Linked DNA regions of Phreatobacter stygius. The protein of the gene in region 2 interacts with the protein of the main gene of each other region in a pairwise test. Links are inferred from orthologs where the notes say so. Each region holds a gene or a part of one and is shown on either strand. Other genes may lie near its edges. The genes, in order: grxD and E8M01_RS09495.

What was found.
Region 1: the proteins of E8M01_RS09495 (region 2) and grxD interact in binary tests that used the Escherichia coli proteins (3 or more experiments, as listed by UniProt). The link is inferred for Phreatobacter stygius from one-to-one orthologs.

Annotation. Positions count from the first base shown.
Region 1 is NZ_CP039690.1:125,842-132,400, reverse strand. Bases 1-2,955 are described here. They hold grxD (Grx4 family monothiol glutaredoxin), read left to right. Parts: upstream 1-1,277; coding sequence 1,278-1,634; downstream 1,635-2,955. Other genes in these bases: E8M01_RS00645 (hypothetical protein), read left to right, coding at 1,910-2,955; E8M01_RS00655 (BolA family protein), read left to right, coding at 1,010-1,243; purL (phosphoribosylformylglycinamidine synthase subunit PurL), read left to right, coding at 1-995. Outside these bases: more of E8M01_RS00645, read left to right, coding at 2,956-3,106; E8M01_RS00640 (glutathione S-transferase family protein), read left to right, coding at 3,227-3,841; rpsD (30S ribosomal protein S4), read right to left, coding at 4,250-4,867; murI (glutamate racemase), read right to left, coding at 5,037-5,879; E8M01_RS00625 (HpcH/HpaI aldolase family protein), read left to right, coding at 6,153-6,559. UniProt on the Escherichia coli protein: Monothiol glutaredoxin involved in the biogenesis of iron-sulfur clusters.
Region 2 is NZ_CP039690.1:2,086,328-2,093,359, forward strand. What follows is about bases 1-2,997. They hold E8M01_RS09495 (BolA family protein), read right to left. Parts: upstream 1,634-2,997; coding sequence 1,367-1,633; downstream 1-1,366. Other genes in these bases: E8M01_RS09480 (HlyC/CorC family transporter), read left to right, coding at 1-46; E8M01_RS09485 (amidohydrolase family protein), read left to right, coding at 88-894; E8M01_RS09490 (methylglyoxal synthase), read left to right, coding at 939-1,346; leuD (3-isopropylmalate dehydratase small subunit), read left to right, coding at 1,831-2,436; E8M01_RS09505 (RidA family protein), read left to right, coding at 2,505-2,900. In the rest of the region: more of E8M01_RS09510, read left to right, coding at 2,998-3,747; hisC (histidinol-phosphate transaminase), read left to right, coding at 3,792-4,907; E8M01_RS09520 (prephenate/arogenate dehydrogenase family protein), read left to right, coding at 4,904-5,824; E8M01_RS09525 (cupin domain-containing protein), read left to right, coding at 5,906-6,346; E8M01_RS09530 (GNAT family N-acetyltransferase), read left to right, coding at 6,343-7,032. UniProt on the Escherichia coli protein: Transcriptional regulator that plays an important role in general stress response. Has many effects on cell morphology, cell growth and cell division. Acts by regulating the transcription of many genes, including dacA (PBP-5), dacC (PBP-6), ampC and mreB.

The DNA.
Region 1 (6,559 bases), 2.0 Mb from region 2 along the record:
AGCTGCTCGGCATGCCGGATCTCGCCTCCAAGCGCTGGGTCTACGAGCAATATGACTCGATCATCCTCGGCAACACCGTCCAGCGCCCGGGCGGCGATGCCGCGGTGGTGCGCGTCGAGCACGGCCCGAAGGGGCTCGCCATGACCGCCGACGTGACGCCGCGCTATTGCGAGGCCGATCCGTTCGAGGGCGGCAAGCAGGCGGTGGCGGAAGCCTATCGCAACATCTCGGCGGTCGGCGCCACGCCGCTGGCGGTGACCGACAACCTGAATTTCGGCAATCCCGAACGGCCTGAAATCATGGGCCAGCTGGTCGGCTGCATCCGCGGCATCGGCGAGGCTTGCCGGGCGCTCGACTTCCCGGTCGTCTCGGGCAATGTCTCGCTCTACAACGAGACCTTCGGCCGGGCCATCCTGCCGACCCCGACGATCGGCGCCGTCGGCGTCATCGACGATTTTTCCAGGAGCGTCGGCATCGCGCCGCAGGCCGAAGGCGACGAGGTTTTCGTGCTCGGCAATACCGATGGCTGGCTCGGCCAGTCGGTCTATCTGCGGGACATCCTGGGCCGCGAGGAGGGGGCGCCGCCGCCGGTCGATCTGGCACTCGAACGCCGCCATGGCGAATTCGTCCGCGGGCTGATCGCCGTGGGGCTCCTGACCGCCTGCCACGACGTCTCGGACGGCGGCCTGCTGGTGGCGCTGGCCGAGATGGCGATGGCCGCCAAGACCGGCATCGCGCTCGAGACCGTGCCCGACGACGTGCCGGCGCATGGCTTCTGGTTCGGCGAGGATCAGGCCCGTTATGTGCTGACCGTCAGGGCCGGCGACATGGACAAGCTGGCGGCGCGCGCGGCCGGCGCGGGCGTCATGCTGACGCGGCTCGGCAAGACCGGCGGGGCCGCGTTGACCCTCCCGGGGGAGCCTCCCATATTGACCAAGGACTTGGCGGCGACGTTCGAGTCGTGGCTGCCGGCCTATATGGGCCAGGCGGCCTGAGCGGAGGAACGACGATGCCGATGGCAGCCGCCGATATCGAGCAGATGATCAAGGAAGCGCTGCCCGACGCTACCGTGGAGATCAAGGACCTTGCCGGCGATGGCGACCATTACGCCGCCACCGTCGTGTCGGAGAGCTTTCGCGGCAAATCGCGGGTGCAGCAGCATCAGATCGTCTATGCCGCGCTGAAGGGCAAGATGGGCGGCGTGCTGCATGCCCTTGCGTTGACGACCAGCGCACCCCATTGATTGGCATAAGCCTATCGTCGAGCGAGAGAACGCCATGACCACGGAAGCCCAGACCAACCCGGCACATGCCAAGATCGACGCCGAATTGAACAGCAGCGACGTCGTGCTGTTCATGAAGGGCACCCCGCAGTTTCCGATGTGCGGGTTCTCCGGCCAGGTCGTTCAGATCCTCGACTATCTCGGGGTTCCCTATAAGGGCGTCAACGTGCTCGATGCCGACGATATCCGCCAGGGCATCAAGGACTATTCGAACTGGCCGACGATCCCGCAGCTTTACGTCAAGCGCGAGTTCATCGGCGGCTGCGACATCACCCGCGAGATGTTCCAGTCCGGCGAGCTGCTCGAACTGATGAAGAGCAAGGGCATTCCGGTTCGCGACTTGACGAGCTGACTTGGTGAGTTGACTTGGTGAGTTGATTTGGCGAGCTGACGCGGCAAAGCCGACGAGCGGCTCGGCTTGGCCCACCGGTTTTCCGGCCTGCTGCGGCGGTCCAAAGGGCCGCCGTTAAGTCTTTGCCAAGAAGTTGCCACAATCGATTGCGACACGAGCTAGAACGGAGGCACCGCGAGAGGGCCTCCTCTCCGTCGCGCGCCGCTGGCCGGCGCTTCGCAAAGCCCAGGATCGCGCACAAGGCGCGGTCGTAAGCCCGAGAGCGCCCGACAGACATGTCCATTCCCCTGTTCCGATCGCAAGTCGTCGCCGTGACATTGGGCCTTTCGATAGGGGCCACCTCGGCGGCGCTGGCGCAGCAGGGCCTGGGCTTTCAGGCCGGACATTCGGCCGGCGTCGGAGCGCCGCTCAATCTCCTGTCGCCGAGTTTCATCGCGCCGACGCCGCGCAACGCCCTGCCGTCGGCGGGTGCCGGTCTCAGCCCGGCGCAGGCCGAGACGGCCGCGCTGGCCGCGCCGCTGCCTTTGCCGCGCCCGGCCGCGGCGCCGCGGCCGGTGATCACACAGGCCTCGGCGCCGGCAGCGGTCGCCGCCGGCCTGGCCTCGCTGCCGCTACCCCAGTCGCAGCCCCAGTCGCAGCCCCAGTCGCAGCCCCTTCGCGACGAATCGGCTGCCGCCCCGCAAGCCCCGGCCTGGCCGACCACACAAGGCTGGTCCGACGACGAACCGCGCGACCGCATCATCATTCCCGGCGCCTTCGCGCGTTCGGCCGCGCGTGCGGCCGAGACCCAGGAGGCAGCGGCTCCGGCCTTGCCCGCCGCCGTGGTCGCCTTCGCGGCGCCCGTGCCGCTGGCCCGGCCAGCCGGCGAGGCGGCGATCGCTGCGGCCGTGTCGACTGCCGGCGGGGCAGGCGCCCCGGCACTGGCCTCGACCACCGCGAACCCGGTCGTGCTGGCCTCTCACGGCAGCGCCACGACCATGGTGATCCCGGCGGCACCCGCGGGCGCCGCTCCCGGCATGGCGCTGCCGCCGGTCGTTTCGACGCCGACACCGGCGCGTGGGCCGGTGCTGGCGTCGCTGCCACCTGACGGCGGCGGCCGCGACTGGCCGCGCTTCCTGCCCGGCACCGCCGGGGTCGAGCGCAATACCGGTCTCGCCGGCGAGCGGGTGATGCCCGATCCGGGCGTGGCGCTGGCCTGCCTGCCACCGCCGGTCCGGCGCGCGCTGAACGATGTCGCCATGCGCTTCGGGCCGATCCTGGTGCGCTCGACCCACCGCGGCAACGGCCGCTTCGTGCGCACCGACGACTGGCGCGGCTCCTACCACAGGGATTGCCGGGCGGCCGATTTCCGGGTCAGCGGCAATGGCGCGGCGGTGATTGCCTTCCTGCGCATGCGGCCCGATCTCGGTGGCGTGAAGCGCTATCGTAACGGCCTGATCCATATCGACGACGGTCCGCGCCGCTCCTGGTGAGGGCGCCGGCGCGACCGGCGAGCGGAGATCGATCAAATCCGGTGATCCACCGATCAGATCACTCCATTTGCGCGCAGCACCATTCTCGATCACTTTCTGCCGCAACGGCAGGAGGCTCCTATGTTGCTCGTCGGCATGCTCGACAGTCCCTATGTGCGGCGCTCGGCGATCGCCGCCACGCTGCTCGGCGTCACATTCGAACATCAGTCGGTTTCGGTGTTCCGGCACATGGACCGGTTCCGTGCCATCAATCCCTTGATCAAGGCGCCGTCGCTGGTCACCGACGACGGCACGGTGCTGATGGAATCGCAGCTGATCATCCAGCACCTCGAGGATGTCTCCGGCAAATCGCTGCGGCCGGTGGTGCCGACGGCACGCATCGCCGATCTCCGCGCGACCGGTCTTGCCATCGTCACCTGCGAGAAGGCGATCGGCATCGAATATGAGCGCAAACGCCCCGAGGCGGTCCGTTATCAGCCCTGGCTCGACCGCGTGCGCGACCAGTTGCAGGAGGCCTTGGCCGCGCTCGACATGATCGCCTGTGACCAGTGGAAGACCGGCCCCGGGCCCTGGAGCCCTGGCGCGATCGGCGCCGCGGTCGCCTGGGGCTTCATCCGCTTCACCATTCCAGACGTCGTGCCGGCCGATGCCTTCCCGGCGCTGGCGGCCCATGCCGCGCGCTGCGAGGCGACAGAGGTGTTCAAGCACTGGCCGATCGACCGGGAGACGCCGTGAGGGTGGAGGGGGCCGGTCGATGGCGCCGTGACGCACTCTGCGCCTGGGGCCTTATCCTGCGAGAGGGGGTAGATTGCGTCGCCAATATGCGCTGGGCGTCCAACTTACACACTACGTCATCCCCGGCCGAGCGAAGCAAGGGGAAGGGGATCCAGGGGGCCGCTTGGCCGCGCTTTCAACGCGTGATCGGGCGCGGAGAGCGCTCCGCGTCGGGGATTTCGCAGCGTCGTCGTTTCAGCCCTTCAACTCCTGGATCCCCTTCCCCTCGCTTCGCTCGGCCGGGGATGACGTAGCGTTTTTCCGGCAGCCGGTTGGGCCGTTTCGCCGTCGCTTCGGGCGTCCTCGCGCCCGCAACGAAAAAGGCCGCTCCGAAGAGCGGCCTTTTGCAGTCTCGGTCGCTGAAACCAATCAGCGCGAATAGAACTCGACGACCAGCGAGGGTTCCATCTGGACCGCGTAGGGCACTTCCGACAGGGTCGGAATGCGCGCCAGCGTGGCCGACATCTTGCCGTGGTCGACGCTCAGGTAGTCGGGAACGTCGCGCTCGCCGGACTGGACGGCTTCCAGCACCAGGATGAGCTGGCGGGAGGCTTCCTTGACCTCGATCACATCGCCGACCTTGACCTTGTAGGACGGGATGTTGACGCGGCGACCATTGACCTTGATGTGGCCGTGGTTGACGAACTGGCGGGCGGCGAACACGGTCGGCACGAACTTGGCGCGGTAGATCACCGCGTCGAGACGGCGCTCGAGCAGGCCGATCAGGTTCTCGCCGGTATCGCCCTTCACCCGCACGGCCTCGGTATAGGTCGCGTGGAACTGCTTCTCGGAGATGTTGCCGTAATAGCCCTTGAGCTTCTGCTTGGCCTTCAGCTGGGTGCCGAAGTCCGAGAGCTTGCTCTTGCGGCGCTGGCCGTGCTGGCCCGGGCCATATTCGCGGCGGTTGACCGGGCTCTTCGGACGACCCCAGATGTTCTGGCCCATCCGGCGGTCAATTTTATACTTGGCGGCGTGACGCTTCGACATCGCGTGTCCCTTGTCGTTATCAATCGATAGGAGACGCGCCCTCCTCTTGTCCCCTGGGGGGACACGACAGACCAGGCCGAAGCCCGATCGCGGGTGCGCAAAATTCCCACGGGTCGCCCGAGAGCGATCCGTCGAGAAGCGGCGTGCTTACAGAGGCCGGCCGCTCATGTCAATGAAGCGGCAGCGGATCGATGAGCGTTTCGCCGATGCCGAAGCCGGAAAAGACCGCTGCGAGCGCGCCGCGGGCGGCGCCGTCGGTCAACAGCGCGACAGCCGGCGCCGCCTTCGCCGCCGGCCGGGCCGGTCCGAGCAATTGCACGACGCGCCGGGCAATGGCCGGCGCCGGGTCGATCCAGGTCACGGCAAAGGGCGCGACGCGGCGGAACGTCTCGACCAGCAGCGGGTAATGGGTGCAGGCCAGCACCACGGTGTCGGTGCGCCTGTCGCCCTCGACAACGAAACAGGGCGCGATCTCGGCCGCGATCGCCGGTTCGTCGGCGGGCTCGCCGCGCATGACCGCTTCGGCAAGGCTTGCCAGATGCACGGAGCCGACCAGCGTCACGGTGCAGCCGAGCCCGAATTCGGCGATCAGCGACCGGGTGTAGTCGCGGGCGACCGTGCCGGGGGTGGCGAGCACGCTGACCAGGCGCGAGGCCGATTGCTCGCAGGCCGGCTTGATCGCCGGCACCGTGCCGACAAAGGGTAGCGCGAAGCGCTGGCGCAGGTGCGGCATGACCAGTGTCGACGCCGTGTTGCAGGCGATGACAACGCAATCCGGCTGGTGGGTGGCGATCAGCCGTTCCATGACGGCGAGAACCCTTGATATCAGATGGTCTTCCGACAGTCGGCCATAAGGAAAGGCCGCGTCGTCGGCGCAATAGACGAAGCGCGCGTCGGGCCTGAGCCTGACGATCTCGCGGTGGACGGTGAGCCCGCCGAGCCCGGAATCGAACACCAGGATGGTCGGCGCGCGGGTCAAGATGTCGGCGCTTGGCTTGATCGTCTGGTGCATGCCGGCAAACGGATCAAAAGTCCTGGAGTCGAAGGTGATACGCATCACGAACCTTCACGCGACAATTGGCCGGATTTTGGTGGAAAAGCGTTAAGTTTTCGCCAGCGTGCCGGTGACCCGATGCGCGCCGCGCCGGTTCCGGCGGCTCTGGTCCAAGGCATCCCAGATGCGCGCTATCTCGGCGTTGACGGAGCGCGCCAATCCCGGCCACTTAATCGTTGAAAATCCGGTCATCGAAGACCCGGTGGTTTGCCATTCAACTTGGAGGATCCGATGCACCAGACGCCGAAGCCCTATACGCTTGCCGAACGCCTGCGCGCCGGCGAGAGCCTGTTCACCGCCTGGCTCAGCATGCCCGAGCCGCTGATCGCCGACGCAATCGCGCGGGAAGGCTTCGACGCCGTCACCTTCGACATGCAGCACTCCTCGATCGACCTGATGGGCGCCATGCGCGGCATCTCGGCGGTCAACCATGCCGGCAAGCCGGCGGGCGTCAGGGTCGCGCTGGAGGATTTCGGTGGTGCGGCCCGGCTGCTCGACGTCGGCGCGGAAATCATCATCGCGCCGATGATCAATTCGGTCGCCGACGCCAAGCGTTTCGCCTCCGCGACCAAATACCCGCCGCTCGGCGACCGCTCCTGGGGTGGCAACCGGTTCCAGCAGCTCACCGGCCTGGGTCC
Region 2 (7,032 bases):
CCGCATCACCGCCTTGAAGATCACGCCGCTGGAGCGGCCGGGCTGAGCCGGGCCGGACAAGGCGGAGCCATTGCCGGGAGGGATCGCATGATCATCGACGCCTGGGGACAACACCCGACGCTGCGCCACGCCCAGGACCCGATCTTCGATTCGTTGCGACGCTGGACCAAGGCGCCGCTGCCGACCGAAGCCCTGCCGGTGGCGACAACCGTTGCCGCGCTCGATGCCGGCGGCATCGACCACATGCTGATCAGCGCCTGGTACGCGCCGCGCAACGTCATGATCTCCAATGACGAGGTGGCGGCTTTCGCGGCGGCCTCCGGCGGGCGCCTGATCGGTGTCGGTTCGGTCGACATTTCCAGGCCGATGACAGCGATCGCCGAAATCCGCCGCTGCATCACCGAACTCGGCTTCAAGGCGATCCGCGTGCTGCCCTGGCTTTGGGAGGTGCCGCCGACCGACCGGCGCTTCTATCCCGTTTACGCCGCCTGCGCCGAGCTTGGCGTGCCCTTCTGCACCCAGATCGGCCATACCGGGCCACTGATGCCCTCGGAGGTCGGCCGGCCGATCTATCTCGACCAGGTGGCGCTCGACTTTCCCGAACTGACCATTGTCGGCGGCCATATCGGTTATCCCTGGACCGACGAGGCCATCGCGGTCGCGACCAAGCACGACAATGTCTTCATCGACACCTCGGCCTATGCGGTTGGCCGCTACCCCGCGGCATTGGTCGCCTATCTGAAGTCGAACGGCCGGACCAAGGTGCTGTTCGGCTCCAACTATCCGATGATCCTGCCGGGCAAGGCGCTCGACGGCCTCGATGCGCTTGGCCTCGACGACCAGACCCGCGCCTTGTTCCTCGGCGGCAATGCGGCGCGTGTCTACAAGCTTTGACGGAACCGCCGGCCATGCGCAGCATGGGATCGAAACGCGCCGCGATGGAGGCCTTTTCCGTGATCGTGAACCAGCCCAGGGACGAGCGGGCCATTGCGCTCATCGCCCATGACCAGAAAAAGCCGGAGATGGTTGCCTGGGCCTCGCGCCATCGCAAGGTGCTGGCCGGCCACCGGATCGTTGCCACCGGCACCACCGGCTCGCTGCTCAAGCGCGAGGTGCCCGAGCTCGATATTCGCCTGATGAAGAGCGGTCCGCTCGGCGGCGACCAGCAGATCGGCGCGCTGATCGTCGAGGATGCCATCAGCCTGCTGATCTTCCTGGTCGATCCGCTGTCGCCGCATCCCCACGACGTCGACGTCAAGGCGCTGACCCGCCTCGCCGTCGTCTACAATGTGCCGATGGCCTGCAATCTGGCGACCGCCGACCGGCTGATCGCCGGCACGGCCTGAGGCGCTCCGGGATCCCCGCCTTATTCGCCCGGCGCCCGCGCCTCGATCGCCAGGGCATGGACGCGGCCCTTCAGTTCCGCATCGAGCACCTGGTTGATCATCCGGTGGCGGTCGACCCGCGACTTGCCGGCAAACAGCGCCGAGACCAGCTTGACCCGGAAATGCGTCTCGCCGCCCTCGCGCCAGCCGCCATGGCCATGGTGCTGCTCGCTTTCGTCGATGACGGCGAGCGAAACGGGCTGGAAGGCCTGGGTGAGCTTGGCCTCGATGGTGGCGTGCACGGTCATGGTGATCTCCGGTTCCGCCCGGATATCGGCGAGCTTGGGCGCCACCGCAACCCCGCTGCGCATTCGCGCCGCCTTGCCCCGGGGCCGATGGCTCTGATACATCCGGCCCCAGCGCTTGCCGCTGAGCTTGAACCAGTCGGCCAGACAGAATGGCGCAAGCTGAACGGCAAACGCCTGAGACGATCAGGGGGAACCCCATGCAGAAGTTCACCGCGCTGACCGGCGTCGCCGCACCGATGCGGACCATCAATGTCGACACCGACATGATCATCCCGAAGCAATATCTGAAGACGATCAAGCGGACCGGGCTCGGCAAGGGCCTGTTTTCCGAGGCGCGCTATAAGGACGACGGCTCGGAGAACCCCGACTTCATCCTGAACAAGCCGGCCTATCGCAATGCCCAGATCCTGGTCGCCGGCGACAATTTCGGCTGCGGTTCGTCGCGCGAACACGCGCCCTGGGCGCTGCTCGACTACGGCATCCGCTGCGTGATCTCCACCAGCTTCGCCGACATCTTCTACAACAACTGCTTCAAGAACGGCGTGCTGCCGATCACCGTCTCGCCCGAGGACCTGGAGAAGCTGTTCGAGGACGCCGATCGCGGCTCCAACGCCACGCTGACCATCGATCTCGAGAGCCAGGAGATCCGTGGCCCCGACGGCGGCACGCTGAAATTCGAGATCGATGCCTTCCGCAAGCACTGCATGCTGAACGGCCTCGACGATATCGGCCTGACCATGGTCAAGGCCAAGTCGATCGACGATTTCGAGAAGACCGCCAGCACCGCGCGTCCCTGGATGTGATTGAACAGCACCGCGCCCAAGGCGACCGCGCGGCGGTTCGCCCCGGCACGATGCGGAAAGAGTGAGCCATGGAACGGCGCCTTATCTCAACCGGTTCGCCGTTCGAAAAGGCCGCGGGCTATTCGCGCGCGGTGGCCCAGGGCGGCTTCGTCTTCGTGGCCGGCACGACCGGCTACGACTATGCGACCATGGTGCTGCCGGAAAGCGTCGAGGACCAGGCGCGCAACTGCTTCAAGACCATCGCGGCGGCGCTCGCCGAGGCCGGCTCGTCGCTGAAGGACGTGGTGCGCGCCACCTATTACATCATCGACGCAGCCGATGCCGACAAGGTCTTCCCGATCTTCGGCGAGGTGTTCGGCGATATCCGGCCGGCGGCCACCCTAGTGGTCGTCGCAGGCCTGCTCAAGCCCGAGATCAGGGTCGAGGTCGAAGTCACCGCCATGGTGCAGGCCGCCCGCGGCTGACATCCTGTCCGATCGCTCATCTCCGCCAACGCCAGTTCCCGGTCCCGCCATGACGCAATCAAAATTGCCGAGCCTTGCTGATCTTCGCGGCGAGATCGACCGGATCGACACCGCCATGCACGAGCTCCTGATGGAGCGCGGGCAGATCATCGAGCGGTTGATCGAGATCAAGAAGACCGCCGAGACCGGTTCGGCCTTCCGCCCCGCCCGCGAGGCGGATGTGGTGCGCCGCCTGGTCGAGCGCCATCACGGCCGCCTGCCGGTGGAGCTGGTGGTGCAGATCTGGCGGCAGATCATCTCGACCTTCACCTATGTCCAGGCGCCGCATTCGATTCATGTCCTGATGGGGCCCGAGCAGGAAGGCGCCCGCGAGCTCGCCCGCTTTCATTTCGGCTTCGGCGTGCCGCTGGTACAGCATTCGAACCCGGCCTCGGTCATCGCGGCGATCGCCCGCGAGCGCGGCGATCTCGGCCTGATCGGGCTTGGCCCGGCCAAGGAGCCGTGGTGGGAAAAGCTCGGTGGTGCCGATCAGCCGATCGCCATGGCGACCGCACCGGCGATCGCGCGCGCGGCAAGTCCGCGGCCGCCGCAGGCGGTGGTCGTCGGGCATCCCTCGATCGATACGGCGGGCCTCGACATGCGGCTCGTCGCCATCACCTTGGCCGCAGCGCCGAAAGCGCCCGTCGATGCCGTGCTCGCCAGCGCCACCGCCGGCGGCAAGCACCATGTGCTCGCCTGGGGACCGCGTGAGGCGGACGAAGCCGAGATCGCCCGCGACGTCGCCCACGGCCTCCCGGTTGAAGCCGTACGCACGGTCGGCTACACCGCAAAACCAATCGCGGCCTGATCTCAGGTCGCGAACCGTCCTCGCGCCACGATGAGCCTGTTCCGATGAGCACCGCCGCCACGCGTCCCCTGCCCCGTCCCGGCATCATGGCGATCGACGCCTATGTGCCCGGCAAGTCCGGCGCTCCGGGTGTCGCCAAGGTCTACAAGCTGTCGTCCAACGAGACGCCGCTCGGGCCGAGCCCGAAGGCGATCGCCGCCTATCGGCATCTGGCGGACAAGCTGGAACTCTATCCGGAAGGATCGTCCGCGGCGCTGCGCGAAGCCATCGGCAGGCTTTATGGCCTCGATCCCGCCCGGCTCATCTGCGGCTCGGGTTCGGACGAACTCCTGTCCCTGATCACCCATGCCTATATCGGCCCGGGCGACGAGGGCATTTTCACCGAGCACGGTTTCCTGGTCTACAAGATCGCCATCCTCGCCGCCGGCGGTACGCCCGTGGTGGCCAAGGAGAAAGATCTGCACACCGATGTCGACGCCATCCTGCAGGCGGTGACGCCCAGGACCAAGGTCGTCTATCTCGCCAATCCGAACAATCCGACCGGCACCTATATCCCGTTCGACGAGGTCAAGCGCCTGCATGCCGGCCTGCCGAAATCGGTGCTGCTGGTGCTGGATGCGGCCTATGCCGAATATGTCCGCCGCAACGACTACGAGAGCGGCCTGGAACTGGTGGCATCCAACGAAAACGTCGTGATGACCCGGACCTTCTCGAAGATCTACGGGCTCGCGGCATTGCGCATCGGCTGGCTCTACGGCCCGGATCACCTGGTCGATGCCCTGAACCGCATCCGCGGCCCGTTCAACGTCAATGCCGCCGCGATCAATGCCGGCGTTGCGGCGATCGACGATCAGCCTTTCGTCCAGGCGGCCATCGAGCACAATGAGAAGTGGCTGCCCTGGCTGACCGCCGAGCTGACCAGGCTCGGCCTGGCGGTGACGCCGTCGGTTGGCAATTTCCTGCTCATCCACTTCCCCAAGACAGCGGGCAGGACCGCCAATGACGCGGACGCCTTCCTCGTCTCGAAGGGCCTCGTATTGCGCAAGGTCGGCGCCTATGGCCTGCCGGATGCGCTGCGGCTGACCGTCGGCACCGAGGAGGCCAACCGCCATCTGGTGGCGACGCTGAGCCAGTTCCTGGCCAAGGCCCAGGGGTCGTGACCGCGCCGGTCCACTTCGACAAGGTCACGCTGATCGGCATCGGGCTGATCGGCTCCTCGATCGCGCGTGCCCTCGGTGTTCTCGGCCTTGCCGGAACCGTGGTCGCGGCCGATCGTTCGGAAGCCGTGGTCGCACGGGTCCAAGAGCTCGGGCTCGCCGACGAGGCGACCACCGATCTCGCCGCGGCCGTGAAGGACGCCGATCTGGTCGTCCTGTGCGTGCCGGTCGGCGCCTGCGGCGCAGTTGCCGAAATCATCGCGCCGCACCTGAAGACCGGCGCCATCGTTTCCGATGTCGGGTCGGTCAAGGGCTCGGTCGTCGCCCAGATGGCCCCGTTCATGCCGACCGATGTGCATTTCATTCCGGCTCATCCGGTCGCCGGTACCGAACATTCGGGCCCCGATTCCGGCTTCGCCGAGCTGTTCCACGAGCGCTGGTGCATCGTCACGCCGCCGGCCGGCACCGACCCTGAGGCCGTCGAGCGGCTGACCGCCTTCTGGCAGGCGCTCGGCTCCAGGACCGAGGTGATGGCGCCGGACCACCATGACCTGGTGCTCGCCATCACCAGCCACGTGCCGCATCTGATCGCCTATAATATCGTCGGCACGGCTTCCGATCTCGAACAGGTCACCGAGAGCGAGGTGATCAAGTTTTCGGCCGGCGGTTTCCGCGACTTCACCCGCATCGCCGCATCCGACCCGACCATGTGGCGCGACGTGTTCCTGCACAACAAGGAGGCGGTGCTCGAGGTGCTCGGACGGTTCACCGAGGATCTGATCGCACTCCAGCGCAATATCCGCTGGGCCCAGGGCGACCAGCTGTTCGACCTGTTCACCCGCACCCGCGCGATCCGCCGCTCGATCATCGACCAGCACCAGGACACGGCCGATCCGGATTTCGGCCGGGCGCGCAAGTGATCTGGGATCAAGTGAGCTGGGACCAAGTGAGCTGGGACCAAGTGAGCTGGGACCAAGTGAGCTGGGACCAAGTGAGCTGCCATGCCAAGCTCTGAACTGACCGCCGAAGAGATCATTCGCCTGCTGGCGCTCGAGCCGCATCCCGAGGGCGGGCATTTCCGCGAGACCTTCCGCGACGCCCCGGCCGCCGACGGCCGCGCCGCCTCGACCCTGATCTATTTCCTGCTGCGCCAGGGCGAGCGGTCGCACTGGCACCGGGTCGACGCGACCGAGATCTGGCACTGGTATGCCGGGGCACCGCTGACCCTGACCACCGCCGCCGACCCCAAGGGGCCGGTGACCGTTGCAACCCTCGGCGTCGATCTCGCCGGCGGCGAGCGCCCGCAAGGCGTGGTGCCCAGGGATCACTGGCAAGCAGCCGAAAGCCGCGGTGCCTGGACGCTGGTCGGCTGCACGGTTGCGCCCGGTTTCGACTTTTCGGGCTTTACCCTCGCCCCGCCCGGCTGGAACCCTGGATCATGACCGACATCTCGCTCGTCCGCGATCTCGAAGAGCGGATGTTCAATGCCTGGCCGGCGCTGCAGACGATCCATCTGGACGGCTGGCTGCTGCGCATGGCGCGCGGTCATACCAAGCGGGCCAATGCGGCAAGTCCCTGGTTTCCCTCCGACCTGCCGACCGACGAGCTGATCCAGGCGGTCAAGTCGCTCTACCGCAAGGCCGGACTCGAGCCGATGGTCAGGATCACGCCGCTGGCCACCGAGGGCGTCGATGCCGCGCTCGCCGCGGCCGGCTGGACATTGTTCGACCCGACCAAGGTGATGGTCGCGCCGCTGACCGAGCGGGTGAAGCTGCAAGGCGCGCCGGCTGTCGCCGTGGTCTTGGCCGAGGAACCCTCGGTCGACTGGATCGAGGGCGCCGCCGGTGCTTATGAACTGGCCGACTGGCAGCGCGACGTGCTGGCCGAGATCGTCTCGTCGATCCGTGTCGACGCCGCCTTCGCCACCATCTTCATTGGCCGCGAACCGGTCGGCTACGGCCTCGGCGTCGCCGAGCGCGGTTATGTCGGGCTCTACGACCTGGCGGTCACGCCCGCCGCGCGCGGCCAGGGCATCGGCGCGCGGATGATCACCTCGATCATGCATTGGGGCCGCTCGAAAGGCGCCAGATCGGCCTATCTGCAGGTGCGCGAGGCCAATGCCCAGGCC